Regions from separate parts of the Bacillus carboniphilus genome, predicted to be linked through region 2. Evidence: riboswitches for the same ligand, from Rfam matches in the RefSeq annotation. Region 2 holds a riboswitch; the other holds the start of a gene.

Region 1 (7,862 bases), 330 kb from region 2:
GTATGAATATTAATTACTCAACTGAAAGAATCTGAAATGGGAAAACAAAAGAAAATAATGCTACAATAGTTTTAAGTCAGGGGGATAATTCTACGCTGACTTATTTGTTTTTTAAGGTGTTTCGGAAAAAGTGATAGGGGGATTTACGGTGATCTTAATCGGTTTAACAGGATGGGGAGATCATGATACCTTGTATACTGAACCTAGTAAAAATAAATTAGAACAGTACGCCGCTCATTTTCCAGTAGTAGAAGTTGATTCAAGCTTTTATGCGATTCAACCTGTTAAAAATGCTGAAAAATGGGTTAAGCAAACACCAGATTCTTTTCGATTTGTTGTTAAAGCATTCCAAGGAATGACGCTTCATAAAAAAGATATGGAGCCCTTTCAAAACATTGAAATGATGTTTGAAGCGTTCCTTGAATCTATTAAACCTTATTTAGAGGCAAAAAAGTTAGAGGTAGTTCTTTTTCAATTTCCACCATGGTTTGATTGTACGAGAAGGAACGTAAATTATTTAAGGAAATGTAAAGAGTTGATGAAAAATACTCCTGTTGCACTTGAATTTCGTCACCGTTCTTGGTTTACTGAGTTGATGGAGCATCAAACCATTTCTTTTATGAAAAAAGAAGGTTGGATTCATAGTATTTGCGATGAACCCCAAATTGGACAAGGCTGTGTCCCCACTATATTGGAACCTACCAATGAGAAAACGACTCTTGTTCGATTACATGGTAGGAATACGCATGGGTGGCTAAAACCGAAAGAAGGCAACTGGAGAGAGGTTCGTTATTTATATAGGTATAATCATAATGAATTACAAGAATGGAAAGAAAAAATAGAGAAAATAAAAAGCAAGAGTAAAAACCTCACCATTTTGTTTAATAACAATTCTGGCGGAGATGCAGCAGATAATGCAAAACAATTGAAAGATTTACTTGGACTCGATTTTGAGGGGTTAGCACCTAAACAGCTTCACTTGTTTGAATGATTGTAACTTTTTATATATATTGAACACGTATTAAGTATAGAAAGAGGAAGACAAATATGGATTGGATCGTAATATTAATTTTCTTAGGTTTTGTGGCAGGGGTATTAGGAAGTTTAATTGGGCTTGGAGGGGGAGTAATTATCGTTCCCTCCTTATTATTTTTAGGAGCCTTCCACAGTAAATTTAGCGGGTTAACGCCTCAGATGGCGGTGGGAACATCTCTTGTTATTATCATTGGTACAGCTTTGTCCTCAACGTTAGCTTATATGAAATATAAAAAAATTGACTATAAGAGTGGGTTGTTATTTTTTTTAGGAAGTGGACCTGGAGGAATTGTTGGAGCTTTTATTAATAAATATTTAAACGCGGAGTCTTTCTCTCTATGGTTTGGTTTATTTATGATTTTTTTATCCATTGTTTTAATGGTGAAAAACTACATAAAGCCGCTTAATCTTAATATTGGAACAAAAAAAATAAGAACGTATATAGATGATACCGGTGAGGAGCAGACCTATTCAATTGAACCTATTATTGCTGTGAGTATTGCTTTTATTGTCGGATTGCTTTCTGGTCTTTTTGGAATAGGTGGAGGATCTTTAATGGTTCCTGCAATGATTTTATTATTTGCTTTTCCTCCACATATAGCGGTGGGAACATCGATGTTTATGATTCTTTTGTCGGCAATTTTAAGCTCCAGTACGCATATTTATTTAGGACATGTGAATTGGCTATTTACCATGGCACTTTTGCCTGGTGCTTGGTTTGGTAGCAAGCTAGGTGCTTGGTTAAATCAACGAATGAAAAGTGAAACGGTTGTCAGAGTACTGCGGATGGTTCTCATTATTATAGGAATACGCCTTATTTTTTAATTGAAAGGAGGAGGGGAAGTGAAAGAGAAGCTACACATCTTTCATATCAACGATCTACATAGTCATTTTGAAAATTGGTCTAAAATCATCAGTTTTATTGATTTTAAAAGAAATCACTATTTAGAAAAGGGTCGAAGTGTTCTTGTTTTTGACGGAGGGGACCATGTTGATCGATTTCATCCTCTTTCAGAAGCAACAGACGGAAAAGGTAATATTGCACTTTTAAATGATCTCCATATTGATGGTCATGTCATCGGAAATAATGAGGGTATTACTCTCTCACATGAAGCATTAGACAATTTATACAATGAGGCTAAATTTCCTGTTCTTGTCGATAATCTCTTTTATCCAGATGGTTCCTCTCCTAGTTGGACCAATTCTTTTAAGGTTTTCACGTTAGAAAACGGTGTGAAAGTAGGGGTTTTTGGTTTAACAACATATTATCCACTCTTTTACGAAGCATTAAAATGGAAAATTGAAGACCCTTATTCCCGAATAGAAGAAGTGTTAAATAAACTTGAATCTCTCTGTGATATGATCGTGTTTTTATCTCATTTAGGAATTTCTGATGATGAATGGTTAGCAGAGAAATACCCACAAATTGATGTGATAATTGGAGCGCATACTCATCATGTTTTGCAAAGTGGCAAAAGGGTTAATGGCGTTTTATTAACAGGTGCCGGTAAGTTTGGACAATATGTTGGGGAAATCGAAATTACGTTGGATTTACAAATAAACAAAATTGTTGAAAAGCATGCACAATTATATTCAATGGACAAGTGGGAGCATGAAAATGAGCGGTCTAATAAGCAAATTGATCGACTGATAGAACAAAGTGAACAGGTTTTAAATCAACCAATTACCTTTCTAGAAGAGGAACTTTCTTTAGATTGGTTTAAACCGTCACCATTTACTACACTTTTAGCAAAGTCTATTAAAGATTGGTGTAATGGAGAAATAAGTATGGTCAATGCAGGAATAATTCTTGAACCTCTTCCGAAAGGGGAAATTACAAAAAAGGATATTCATAGACTATGCCCTCATCCTATTAATCCTTGTAATGTTTGGATTAAAGGTAACCAGCTAAAAGAAGTAATCTTACAAGCTTCTTCAAAACGAATGGAAAATTTTGTGTTAAAAGGGTTAGGTTTTAGAGGGAAAGTAATGGGACAGATGATTTATGATGGTCTTACATTTGAAGCCGAAGAATTAGAAGATGGAGAGCGCCATGTCAAGGAAATATGGGTGGATGGTATACCGTTAGACCACGATCGAACGTATAAAGTTTCCACTGTTGATATGTTTACTTTAGGTCCTTTATATCCTGAATTAAGCCATGGAACAAAAAAACAATATTTTATGCCTGAGCTACTTCGTGATTTAATTGAATGGGAGTTAAAAAAGTAGAATAAGTCTTTCAAGAGATTGCTAAGCAAAACCTCTCACATAACGTCTATCTCCTTCATAAAGTGAATTAGGGAGGGGAATGTAATGGTTAATATGTCACCAATTATTATCGATGGTTACCAATTTACTGCGATTACAGTAAAGCTACCGAAAACAAACTTTATGGCTGTTACAAATGACAATGGATATATTATGTGTGGGGCACTAGATGTTGCTCTTTTAAATAATAAGTTAAAGGATAGAGGTATTATTGCTGGAAGAGCTGTAGGTGTTCGAACAATTGAACAATTATTAGAAGCTCCTTTAGAATCGATCACATTTGAAGCGGAAAACAGAGGAATTATAGTTGGAATGAAAGGTAGAGAAGCGTTATTAAAGATGATTTAATCTTTTCATTAGATTTATGATATACAACCCTCCTTTTCAGCATAAATATGCTGTAGAGGAGGGATTTCGTTTGATCAAATATCGAAGAAGGCGCTCACCTAGAGGTCCCTTACCATTTCGATACGTTTTTTTGCTTTCCTTTGTTTTTTTTATATTTTCAACAGCAGCTGGACTGTGGGTCATTAATAAAGGGATTGAACCGACGTTGAAAAGCATTGCTGTAACAGAGACAAGAAGAATTGCTAAGATCGTCATTAATAATGCGATCAATAAACAGATTAATGAAGAGGTTGATGTAGAGGAGCTTATAGTAGTAGAAACAGATGAAAGTGGAAAGTTAATGACGGTTGATTTTAATGCTCAAACCATTACGCGGTTTCAAGCAATGATTACTCAAAAAGTGTTAAAAAATTTGAGAGAAGCAGAAAAAGGGAATATGGATGTATTGGAAATTCCTGATATCGAAATTCAAAAAGAAGGACAGTCACAAGAAGAAGGGATTATTTATCATATTCCATTAGGACAGGCGACAAACAATGCATTATTAGGTAACTTAGGTCCAAAAGTTCCAGTTCGTTTTTATGTAATTGGTGATGCAATCTCAGATGTAAATAAGACAGTCACACCATATGGCATTAATAATGCGCTAATTGAAATTGATGTAGAAGTGGAAGTCAATGTTCAAGTGGTCATCCCTTTTGCAACAGAAAGAATTACTGTTTCTGATTCGATTCCCATTGCGATAAGATCCATTCAAGGAGAAGTGCCAGATTTTTATAACGGAAACGGAGAAGCGAACCCATCCATAGAAGTTCCGACTAGCCCTTGATATTTGCATAAAAATTTGTTACGATGCATAAAAGTAAAACTGAATACTTGCCTTATCTATTAGATGAGGTAGAGGCGCGAAAAAGATCAGTAAATAATGCGAGGGTGACGCCATTGACCATTATTAAAAGGTTTTTTCGCCGAAGTGATAAAGGATGTTAAACCTTTGTTGCTGGTATTGCTTTGAATAAGAGTAATACTGTCATTATAGGTGTATCTATAATGGAGGGCTACTGATCAAACGAGGATAACATACTCACAAATGAGTAATGATAGTTATTGTCTGTCATTACTCATTTTTTATACTTACTCACCTATTACCCTCTTACATTGTGAGCCCTCCAAAATACAAATTTAGGAGGCTATGCATTTATGGTTGAAACTTTTTGGTCTATTATTCCCCCACTTATTGCAATCATCATGATTTTATTAACGAAGCGAGTGTTGCTATCATTAGGAGTCGGTATTATTTTTTCTGCATTAATTGTTAATGAATTTTCGGTTTTGTCGACACTCTCATCGATTTGGTATGCATTTTCCAATATTTTCGGAACTGTTTCTGATGGAAATTTTGAATTAAATACGTGGAATGTTTATATTCTTATATTCTTGTTTTTATTAGGGATAATTACAGCATTGATTTCTGTGGCAGGTGGAAGTCGAGCTTTCGCTGAATGGGCCCAAAAAAGGGTAAAGACGAGAGCGGGTGCTCAAATCACAGCAGCAATTTTTGGTGTTTTAATCTTTATTGACGATTACTTTAATGCTCTTGCAGTCGGTCAAGTTAGTCGTCCGATTACGGATAGTCAGAAAGTCTCTCGCGCAAAGCTAGCCTATATCATTGATTCGACTTCTGCACCCGTATGTGTTGTCTCTCCTATTTCTAGCTGGGGAGCGTATATTATCGGATTAATTGCTCCAATTCTAGTAGGATACGGTATAACGGAATATAGCGCTTTTTCTGCCTTTTTAATGATGGGAACAATGAATTTTTATGTCATTGTTGCCTTGTTGCTTGTCTTTGCTGTTGCTATTTTTAATCTTAATTTTGGGGCTATGCGAACACATGAGAATCGTGCGATCAAGGAAGGAAAATTAACCGATCCAGCAAGACCACCACTTGGTGAGGTGAAAGAAGATTTATCAGTGAGTAAAAAAGGATCCATAGGAAATTTGATATGGCCAATCGTAGCTTTAGTTATCGGAACAGTTGGCTCGATGATATGGACGGGATACCAAGAATCTGGGAGCAATAATATATTAGATATTTTCGAAGCAACATTAGTTACTGATTCATTACTTTATGGTGGTATTTTTAGTTTAGTTGTGACGTTAGTTTTATACTTCGCTAAAGGAATAGAGAAAAATTTCCTTCCTAAAGCATTTGTCGAAGGAATCAAATCTATGTTACCAGCCATTTCAATTTTAATTTTAGCTTGGATGATCGTTGATTTAATTGGTCAACTAGGAACGGGTGCTTATTTAGCAGAACTTGTTAAACAAGCAAATTTATCCGCTTCCTATCTTCCTTTCATAATATTTATCCTTGCAGGAGGTATGGCTTTTGCAACAGGGACTTCTTGGGGGGACGTTTGGGATTATGCTACCAATCGCTGGACAGCTTGCTAATGGTACAGATATTTCCTTAATTATACCGATGATGTCTGCCGTATTAGCAGGGTCTGTATTAGGGGATCATTGTTCACCAATTTCCGATACAACCATCCTTTCTTCCACAGGTGCTGGGAGTCATCACATTGACCATGTAACGACACAGCTTCCTTATGCTTTACTAGCGGGGGCAATTGCTGCAATCGGCTATTTAGTATTAGGATTAACTGGAGATCTATTTGTTGGTACTATAGTCGCTCTAGTTGTTACTTTGGTTTTAACGGTCATAGCAGTCCTATTTTTGAAAAGTAAAACTAAAGATATAAATATGGAAGTGCAAGCATAGTAGCTAAATAAGTAAAAATATTGTATAGGTACATTCCAGAGCTCTCTCATTTTTTGGGAGAGCTTTATTGATATACACTGCGTGTTCGAAATGCTATATTAGTAAAGATAAAATTGAGAATATACTGAAAGCTAAATGAATTAAGCCTATTATTTAGTAAAAAAAATTTCTTTGACATAGGAATAATGTCCAATTATACTATGTATAGATTAAGAGAATAATCTGAATTTATTCAATATTATTAAGGTTCTTACTATAATGGACCGAAAAATTTGAGGAGGGAAATGTATGGATCAACGTCCACAATGGGGAACAAGAGCAGGTTTTATTCTAGCTGCGGTAGGCTCAGCAGTTGGTCTTGGGAACATTTGGAGATTTCCGGCGACAGCTTATGAAAATGGAGGAGGAGCTTTTTTCCTACCTTATCTATTTGCACTCTTAACTGCGGGTATTCCACTTTTAGTATTAGAATTTATTATCGGTCATAAATATCGTGGATCACTCCAGCCTCTTTTGAAAAAATCGGTAGAGGTAAAGAGTGGATTGGATGGTGGCAAGTTGCTATTTCTTTTGTTATTTCTACTTACTACGCCGTCATCATTGCTTGGGCAATGTCTTATGCAGTATTTTCATTTGATTTAGGATGGGGAGAAGATACGGGAACGTTTTTATTTTCTGATTATTTAAAATTAACAGAAGCTTCTCCTGGTGAATTTGGTAGTTTAGTTCCCGGAGTGCTCATTCCGTTAGTAATTGTTTGGTTTGTGACATTAGGTGTTCTATTTAGAGGAATCAAAAAAGGGATAGAGATCGCCAATAAGATTTTTATTCCAACCTTATTAATAATGTTTTTAATCATCGTTGTTCGTGCGCTAACATTAGACGGAGCGATGACAGGCTTAGATGCGTTCTTTAAACCAGATTGGGGAAGTTTGACTGATGAGACGGTTTGGGTTGCAGCATATGGTCAAATATTCTTTAGTTTGTCGATCGCCTTCGCCATTATGATCACTTACTCTAGTTACTTACCGAAAAAATCGGATATTACCAACAATGCATTTATTACAGGATTTAGTAACTCTGGAGTAGAGCTTTTAGCAGGTATTGGTGTATTCGCTGCTCTAGGGTTTATGGCGAGCGCACAAGGGTTATCTGTAGATGAAGTAGTAGATGGTGGAGTCGGATTAGCTTTCGTCGTCTTCCCACAGATAATAAATGAAATGCCGATCTTTAATGAACTATTTGGATTTTTATTCTTCGCTTGTTTAGTCTTAGCGGGACTCTCGTCACTCATTTCGATTGTGGAAACATTTGTAGCAGGTGTTCAAGAGAAATTTAAAGTTTCCCGTACCTTTTCGGTCTTTGTAGGAGGGGGATTTGCTGCAATTATTTCTATTCTCTTTGCTACTCAAGGTGGACTTTA
Region 2 (7,862 bases):
GTTGATACAATTAAGCAAAATAATGAATGATAACGAGTGATTGACATGAATGAAAAATTACGAAATAAATTAGCTATATTACCTGATCAACCAGGATGCTATTTAATGAAAGATATGGATGACACTGTTATTTATGTTGGGAAAGCCAAAGTCCTAAAAAATCGGGTTCGATCATATTTTACTGGATCACATGATGGAAAAACGACTCGGCTCGTTAATGAGATTGAAGATTTTGAATACATTGTTACCTCTTCCAATATTGAAGCGCTTATTTTAGAAATGAATTTAATAAAAAAGTATGATCCTAAATACAATATTATGTTAAAGGATGACAAATCGTATCCATTTATTAAAATTACAGCAGAAAAACATCCTAGACTTATTGTGACAAGAAAAGTGAAAAAGGATAAGGGCCGTTATTTCGGTCCTTATCCAAATGTACAATCTGCGAGAGAAACAAAAAAACTTCTAGATCGCATGTATCCCCTACGAAAATGTCAAATAATGCCTGATAAGGTGTGCATTTATTATCATATTAAGCAATGTAAAGCTCCTTGTGTTTATTCTGTTTCAGATGAAGAAAACCGAGAGATGGTAGAAGGAATTACAAGATTTCTAAAGGGTGGCTATCATGATATAAAAAATGAATTGTCAAATAAAATGATGAGAGCTTCAGAAGCTCTTGACTATGAAAGAGCGAAAGAATATCGCGATCAAATTCATCATATAGAGGCAACGATGGAAAAACAAAAGATGAATTTAACCGATTTGCTTGATCGCGATGTTTTCGCTTTTTCTTATGATAAAGGATGGATGTGCATACAAGTATTCTTTATTCGCAATGGAAAGCTAATTGAACGTGATGTTTCGTTAATCCCGATGTATCAAGATCCAGAAGATGAGTTTTTAACGTTTATCGGGCAATTTTATCAACAGAATAATCACTTTTTACCGAAAGAGGTTCTTTTGCCTAATAATGTTGATGCCCAATCTGTCGAGCAGTTACTGCAAATAAAGACTCTACAGCCGAAAAAAGGTCCAAAAAAAGAGTTATTATTATTAGCACATAAGAATGCCAAAATTGCCTTACAAGAAAAGTTTTCAATGATTGAACGGGATGAAGAACGTACAATTAAAGCGGTAGAAAAGCTTGGACAAAAACTTGAAATTCCTACACCTAACAGAATCGAAGCATTCGATAATTCAAATATTCAAGGGACAGATCCTGTATCAGCTATGGTCGTCTTTATTGATGGAAAGCCCTACAAGAAAGAATATCGAAAATATAAATTAAAAACCGTAGCAGGCCCCGATGATTATGAGTCCATGCGGGAAGTGATTAGAAGAAGATACACAAGGGTGCTTAAGGAAGAACTACCACTTCCTGATCTTATTCTTGTTGATGGTGGGAAGGGACAGCTTGCTGCTGCTACAGATATCTTAGAAAATGAGCTTGGAATTGATATTCCTGTGGCAGGTTTAGTGAAAGATGAAAAACATCGGACTTCAGATTTAATTATCGGAACTCCCCCCTGAACTGGTTCATTTAACGAGAAATAGTCAAGAATTTTATTTGCTACAACGAATTCAAGATGAAGTACATCGATTTGCAATCACTTTTCATAGACAATTGCGAACGAAATCGTCTTTTCAGTCCTCTTTAGATGATATCCCAGGTGTAGGTGAGAAACGAAAAAAACAATTGTTGAAGTATTTTAAATCAATTAAGAAAATTAAGGAAGCATCGATGGAAGAATTAAGAAACGCTGGTATGCCAGTTAATATAGCACAAAATATAACCGATAAGTTTAAAGAATAGTGGTTGTTATTTCAGCCATAGTCTGTTATGATACAAAAAACTTGTGATAGAGGTGCGAGCTTCAAAAGTAGATATTTGGAGGAGAATGGTCTCCGGTGAAAAATATCAAAAGGGAATACTCGCCGAAGTGTGAACTAAAACCATTATTAGTTACACTGGTTTTATACTGAATAAGTATAAAACTGTCAAAGGATTTAGTCTGGTCCTTTGGAGTGCTATCTCATCGTTCTTAATGATCGCTATTAAGGGCAGTAATGAGATAAATCTCTTTACTGCTCTTTTTGTATTTTATGTTTTATGAAAGTAGGTGATGAAATGGGTCTTATCGTTCAAAAATATGGTGGTACGTCAGTAGGCTCTATTGAGAAAATTGAAAAGGTAGCAGACAAAATCATCGAAGAGAAAACAAGTGGAAATCAAGTAGTGGTTGTTGTTTCTGCTATGGGGGATACAACAGACCAACTACTGTCTCTTGTTCAGAAAATCACAATGAGTCCATCTAGCCGAGAGTTAGATATGTTACTTTCAACAGGAGAACAAATGAGTAGCTCTTTACTAGCGATGATGATTAATGAGAGAGGACATCGTGCCGTTTCTTTGACAGGATGGCAGGCTGGAATTATGACAGAATCTTTTCATACAAATGCAAGAATTATGGACATTGATATAAGTAGGATCAATTTGCATCTTGCACAAGATGAAATTGTGATCATTGCAGGATTTCAAGGAATTTGTGTTAATAATAATATTACAACACTTGGAAGAGGGGGGTCAGATACAACGGCAGTTGCTGTTGCGGCAGCTTTGAAAGCAAAAAAGTGTGATATTTATACGGATGTAATGGGTGTTTTTACGACTGATCCAAGAATTGAAGAAAAGGCGAAAAAGTTAAACCGTATAGGATATGATGAAATGTTAGAGATGGCAAATTTAGGAGCAAGTGTACTTCACCCACGTGCAGTAGAATTTGCTAAAAACTATCAAGTTCGACTTGAAGTAAGGTCAAGTATGTGCTCTGAGAGAGGAACTGTTATAGAGGAGGACAAAAGAGTGGAGCAAAGTCATATAGTAAGTGGTGTTGCGTTTGATGATAACATTACAAGAGTGACCCTTATAGATGTACCAATGTTATCGTTGTCATCGATCTTCACGCTTCTTGCTGATAAAGGAGTAAATGTAGATGTTATCATTCAAGGTGCCCCCCAACAAAACCGAATGACCATTTCTTTTTCAATAAAAACAGATGATTTATCTCAAACAGTTAAAGTGTTAAAAGAAAAAAAACAAATACTTAATTTTAAAGATATAGATATAGAAAGTCATTTAGCGAAAGTATCGATTGTTGGATCTGGAATGGTGTCGAACCCAGGTGTTGCTGCAGAGATGTTTACAGTTTTAGATAATGAGGGTATTGAAGTTAAAATGGTGAGTACGTCGGAAATAAAAGTCTCTACTATCATTTCTTCGGAAGAAAAAGAGCTGGCAGTTTCAGCGCTTCATGACGCTCTTATTATTTCAAAAAAGGCAGTTTATTTAAAGTGAGTTTAACAGCCCTCTTACAAGAAATATCCTAAAGGAGGTTGTTCAAAAAGTCCTACGATGGCCTGGATGGCCAAGCAACATCGTTAGCTCGCGCGACGTGGCTGAACTTAGCCCGTGTTCCTTTAGCATACCGCCTCGTTCTAACCCTTACATCGGGAGACGCCTAAAGGATTTAGGTGGATCTACGTTAGTCACACGACGTGACTGTTCTTAGTAGATCTTCAGAATAAGTCAAACATTTAGTGAAGGTAAAGAACACCTTCACGTTATGTTCGCCTTATGCTTGTCGGCGATGCACACGATGTGCTAGCATCATCGTTAGCCGCAGGACGCGGCTGTTCTTAGATGATGGACTTACAAAGGGTTTCAGCTTTTCTATTCAGCGTCCTTTTTTCCCTACTTTTTGAACAAGCACTAAAGGTAGTTGTAAGAGGGAATAAATCAATCTATTGGATCTTTCACATCTGATTTCACTGTAAAAGTTACCTTTTTAGCTCTCGATTTCATTTTTTCGTATGTTTCTGTAATAGAACCATTCATTTGTTGAATTTGTTCAGCTAAAAAACCTGCTTCAAGTTTATAAGTAAGGTCCTTTTCTATTTGGAATCGTTTAGATATTAAGGGGCTTGTTAATTCAAATTCGACTTCATTTTTCTTTTGAGTGGTCAATGATAAATTACCCCATCCAGCAAGAGTAAAGAAAGATTGAACTTCTTCAATGCTTGATAGCGGGTATTTTCTCGCTAAACTTTTCCCAGCCCAATAAAGCATTTGGTTTGACTGCTTACCAAGCATATCAGATATTAACTCATTCCTAATTAATTCATAGCCAAATGCTGGTGTCGTCATATCTTCTAAATCCTTTAATTTTAGATCAAATGGTTTTTCTTTCACAAAATTCCCCTCTTTCTTTCTTCTTGTCTATTATAACAAGCATTCGCCTTTATTGAAATATATGTAATGTTTTTTGAAAATATTTTTGTCTAGGGCTGTTGAGAAAGAAAATAAAAACTTTTCCTAATATTAATTTGCTTTCCAGAGATATATTGATAAAATAAAATTGAGATAAGAACTTTCGAAAAATTAGAATTGTTGAATGCGTTTTCTTGACGCTACCACATGATGGGAGTAAAATGAATTTGTCGCATTTTATTCACAATTATTGTCGAAGAATTCTACTATTAAGTAGAAAATAGTGTTCTTTAAATGTGGGAAACAATCGGGGAGTATGGAGAAACGAACTATTTAAGACTAGGGGGTATTTTAATGGCGGGAAATAAAGAGTTTTTTAATCGAAAGCTGCATTCATTACTAGGAGTGATTCCTGTTGGAGTCTTTCTTATTCAGCATCTTGTTGTTAATCACTTTGCAACAAGAGGTCCTGAAGCATTTAATGAAGCAGCTGCTTTTATGGAACATTTACCGTTTCGATATGTTTTAGAAATATTCATTATATTTCTTCCTTTGTTGTATCATGCGGTTTATGGGATTTATATTGCATTTACAGCAAAAAACAATAACGTTCAATATAATTATTTTAGAAATTGGATGTTTATGCTACAGAGGGTATCTGGCATCATTACATTAATTTTTGTTGCTTGGCATGTATGGCAAACTCGCGTACAAGCATTTTTTGGTGCAGAAGTGAATTATGACATGATGGCAAGTATATTAAGCAGTCCTTTTTATCTTATTTTTTATTTAGTAGGTGTATTAGCTACCATTTTCCACTTTTCAAATGGTTTATGGTCGTTCGCAGTAAGCTGGGGAATTACTGTAACGCCTCGTTCACAAGTCATTTCAACTTATGTTACCATTGGAATTTTCATTGCTCTTTCAATTGTTGGAGTTCGAGCAATTTTCGCATTTGTTTAATTATGTGGGATCAAATAGCTAGTAAAACACGTGTTCAGGACAAGTTAACGACTTTGAACAATTTGGAATAGTTGAACACAAAGGGAGTGGGTCATATGAATAACCAAAAACTAATTGTTGTCGGCGGTGGATTGGCCGGTTTAATGGCAACAATTAAGGCAACAGAAAAAGGGATAGCTGTTGATTTATTCTCGTTAGTACCTGTTAAACGATCACATTCTGTATGTGCTCAAGGCGGGATTAATGGAGCGGTAAATACAAAAGGAGAAGGAGATTCTCCTTGGGAGCATTTTGATGATACGGTTTATGGAGGAGATTTTTTAGCGAATCAGCCACCTGTAAAGGCGATGTGTGATGCGGCACCTTCCATTATTCATCTGCTCGATCGTATGGGGGTTATGTTCAACCGTACACCTGAAGGACTCTTAGACTTTCGTCGTTTCGGTGGAACGCAACATCATCGAACGGCATTTGCGGGTGCAACAACAGGACAGCAATTGTTATATGCGCTTGATGAGCAAGTTAGGAGACATGAAGTAGCAGGTCTCGTGACAAAGTATGAAGGTTGGGAATTTTTAGGTGTGATTAAAGATGATGAAGGACGCGCAAGAGGAGTAGTTGCGCAAAACTTAACGAATATGGAAGTGCACTCGTTCCGAGCTGATGCGGTAATTTTGGCAACGGGTGGTCCAGGGATTATCTTTGGAAAGTCAACTAATTCTGTTATCAATACAGGTTCTGCAGCTGCCATAGCGTATCAACAAGGAGCTTATTATTCAAACGGAGAATTTATTCAAATTCATCCAACCGCTATACCTGGAGACGATAAGCTCAGATTAATGAGTGAGTCAGCTCGCGGTGAAGGCGGTCGAGTATGGACATATAAAGACGGGAAGCCATGGTATTTCTTAGAAGAGAAATATCCAGCATATGGTAATCTGGTTCCTCGTGACATTGCAACGCGAGAAATTTTCCATGTTTGTGTAGATTTAAAGCTAGGATTAAATGGAGAAAACATGGTCTATTTAGATCTATCTCATAAGGACGCTAAAGAACTAGATATTAAATTGGGCGGTATTATTGAGATTTATGAAAAGTTTATGGGGGACGATCCTAGAAAAGTACCGATGAAAATCTTCCCAGCTGTTCACTATTCAATGGGGGGACTTTGGGTTGATTATGATCAAATGACCAATATTCCTGGCTTATTTGCAGCAGGTGAATGTGATTATTCGATGCATGGAGCCAATCGTTTAGGTGCTAATTCACTATTATCAGCTATTTATGGTGGTATGGTTGCTGGACCAAAAGCTGTAGAATATATGCAATCACTTGATAAGACTGCAGAAGATCTTCCTTCTGATATTTTTGAACAGCATGTTCAAGAAGAAGAACAAAAATGGCAGGATATTATGAATATGAACGGAACAGAGAATGCTTACGTTCTTCATAAAGAATTAGGCGAATGGATGACAGACAATGTAACAGTTGTAAGACAAAATGACAAGCTTTTAAAGACAGATGAAAAAATTCAGGATCTATTGGAGCGCTGGAATAATATTAACATTAATGATACGGCAAAATGGAGCAATCAAGGAGCTATGTTTACAAGACAGCTGAAAAATATGCTTCATTTAGCAAGGGTGGTAACCCTTGGAGCTTATAACAGAAACGAAAGTCGTGGAGCTCACTATAAACCAGAATTTCCTGATCGAAATGATGAGGAATGGCTCAAGACGACGATGGCTAAATTTAACGGAAATGAAAAACCACAATTTCATTACGAAGAGGTTGATACATCGTTAATCGAACCCCGAAAACGTGATTATTCTAAAAAGAAGGGTGAGAAATAATGAGCGAAAATAAAACGGTTAAGCTTACTATTGTAAGACAAGACAATACCAACTCGAAACCATATGAAGAAACATTTGAGATTCCTTACCGCCCTAATTTAAATGTTATCTCATGTTTAATGGAGATTAGACGTAATCCTGTAAATGCTAAAGGAGAAGAAACAACTCCTGTTACTTGGGATATGAACTGTTTGGAAGAGGTATGTGGAGCTTGCTCGATGGTTATCAATGGGAAGCCGATGCAATCTTGTACAGCTTTAGTCGACAAATTATCTCAACCCATTAAATTAGAGCCAATGAAAACATTTCCTGTCATTCGTGATCTTCAAATTGATCGAAGTCGAATGTTTGATTCGCTTAAAAAGGTAAAAGCATGGATTCCTATTGATGGGACATACGATTTAGGACCAGGGCCTCGTATGCCTGAAAAAAAACGTCAATGGGCATATGAATTATCTAAGTGTATGACTTGTGGTGTATGTTTAGAGGCTTGTCCAAATGTAAATAGTAAATCGAACTTTATTGGTCCAGCACCTCTTTCACAAGTTCGTTTATTTAATGCTCATCCAACGGGTGAAATGAATAAATCAGAGCGTTTAGAAACCATCATGGACGAGGGTGGGCTTGCGAATTGTGGTAATTCGCAAAACTGTGTACAATCTTGTCCAAAAGGAATACCACTAACAACATCAATTGCCGCGCTTAACCGAGATACAAGTATTCAGTCATTTAAAAATTTCTTTGGTAGTGATAAAAGTATTTAAACAACTAGA

Evidence for each region. Region 2 has a riboswitch for lysine ahead of LC087_RS08595 (aspartate kinase). Riboswitches for the same ligand answer to the same signal wherever they lie in the genome.
Region 1: linked by a shared signal. The riboswitch ahead of LC087_RS10255 (Na+/H+ antiporter NhaC family protein) and the one ahead of LC087_RS08595 (aspartate kinase) in region 2 are both predicted to bind lysine.

What each region holds. Positions count from the first base shown of each region.
Region 1 is NZ_CP129013.1:1,998,331-2,006,192, reverse strand. Features, by position in the region: gene LC087_RS10285 (hypothetical protein) at 1-35, shown strand, start outside; gene LC087_RS10280 (DUF72 domain-containing protein) at 149-991, shown strand; gene LC087_RS10275 (sulfite exporter TauE/SafE family protein) at 1,048-1,860, shown strand; gene LC087_RS10270 (bifunctional metallophosphatase/5'-nucleotidase) at 1,879-3,267, shown strand; gene LC087_RS10265 (YunC family protein) at 3,352-3,654, shown strand; gene yunB (sporulation protein YunB) at 3,725-4,483, shown strand; lysine riboswitch at 4,545-4,723, shown strand; partial or broken gene LC087_RS10255 (Na+/H+ antiporter NhaC family protein) at 4,855-6,439, shown strand; partial or broken gene LC087_RS10250 (sodium-dependent transporter) at 6,728-7,862, shown strand, end outside.
Region 2 is NZ_CP129013.1:1,670,820-1,678,681, reverse strand. Features, by position in the region: partial or broken gene uvrC (excinuclease ABC subunit UvrC) at 46-1,819, shown strand; lysine riboswitch at 1,859-2,045, shown strand; gene LC087_RS08595 (aspartate kinase) at 2,135-3,361, shown strand; gene LC087_RS08590 (YslB family protein) at 3,803-4,210, opposite strand; gene LC087_RS08585 (succinate dehydrogenase cytochrome b558 subunit) at 4,628-5,236, shown strand; gene sdhA (succinate dehydrogenase flavoprotein subunit) at 5,332-7,089, shown strand; gene sdhB (succinate dehydrogenase iron-sulfur subunit) at 7,089-7,853, shown strand.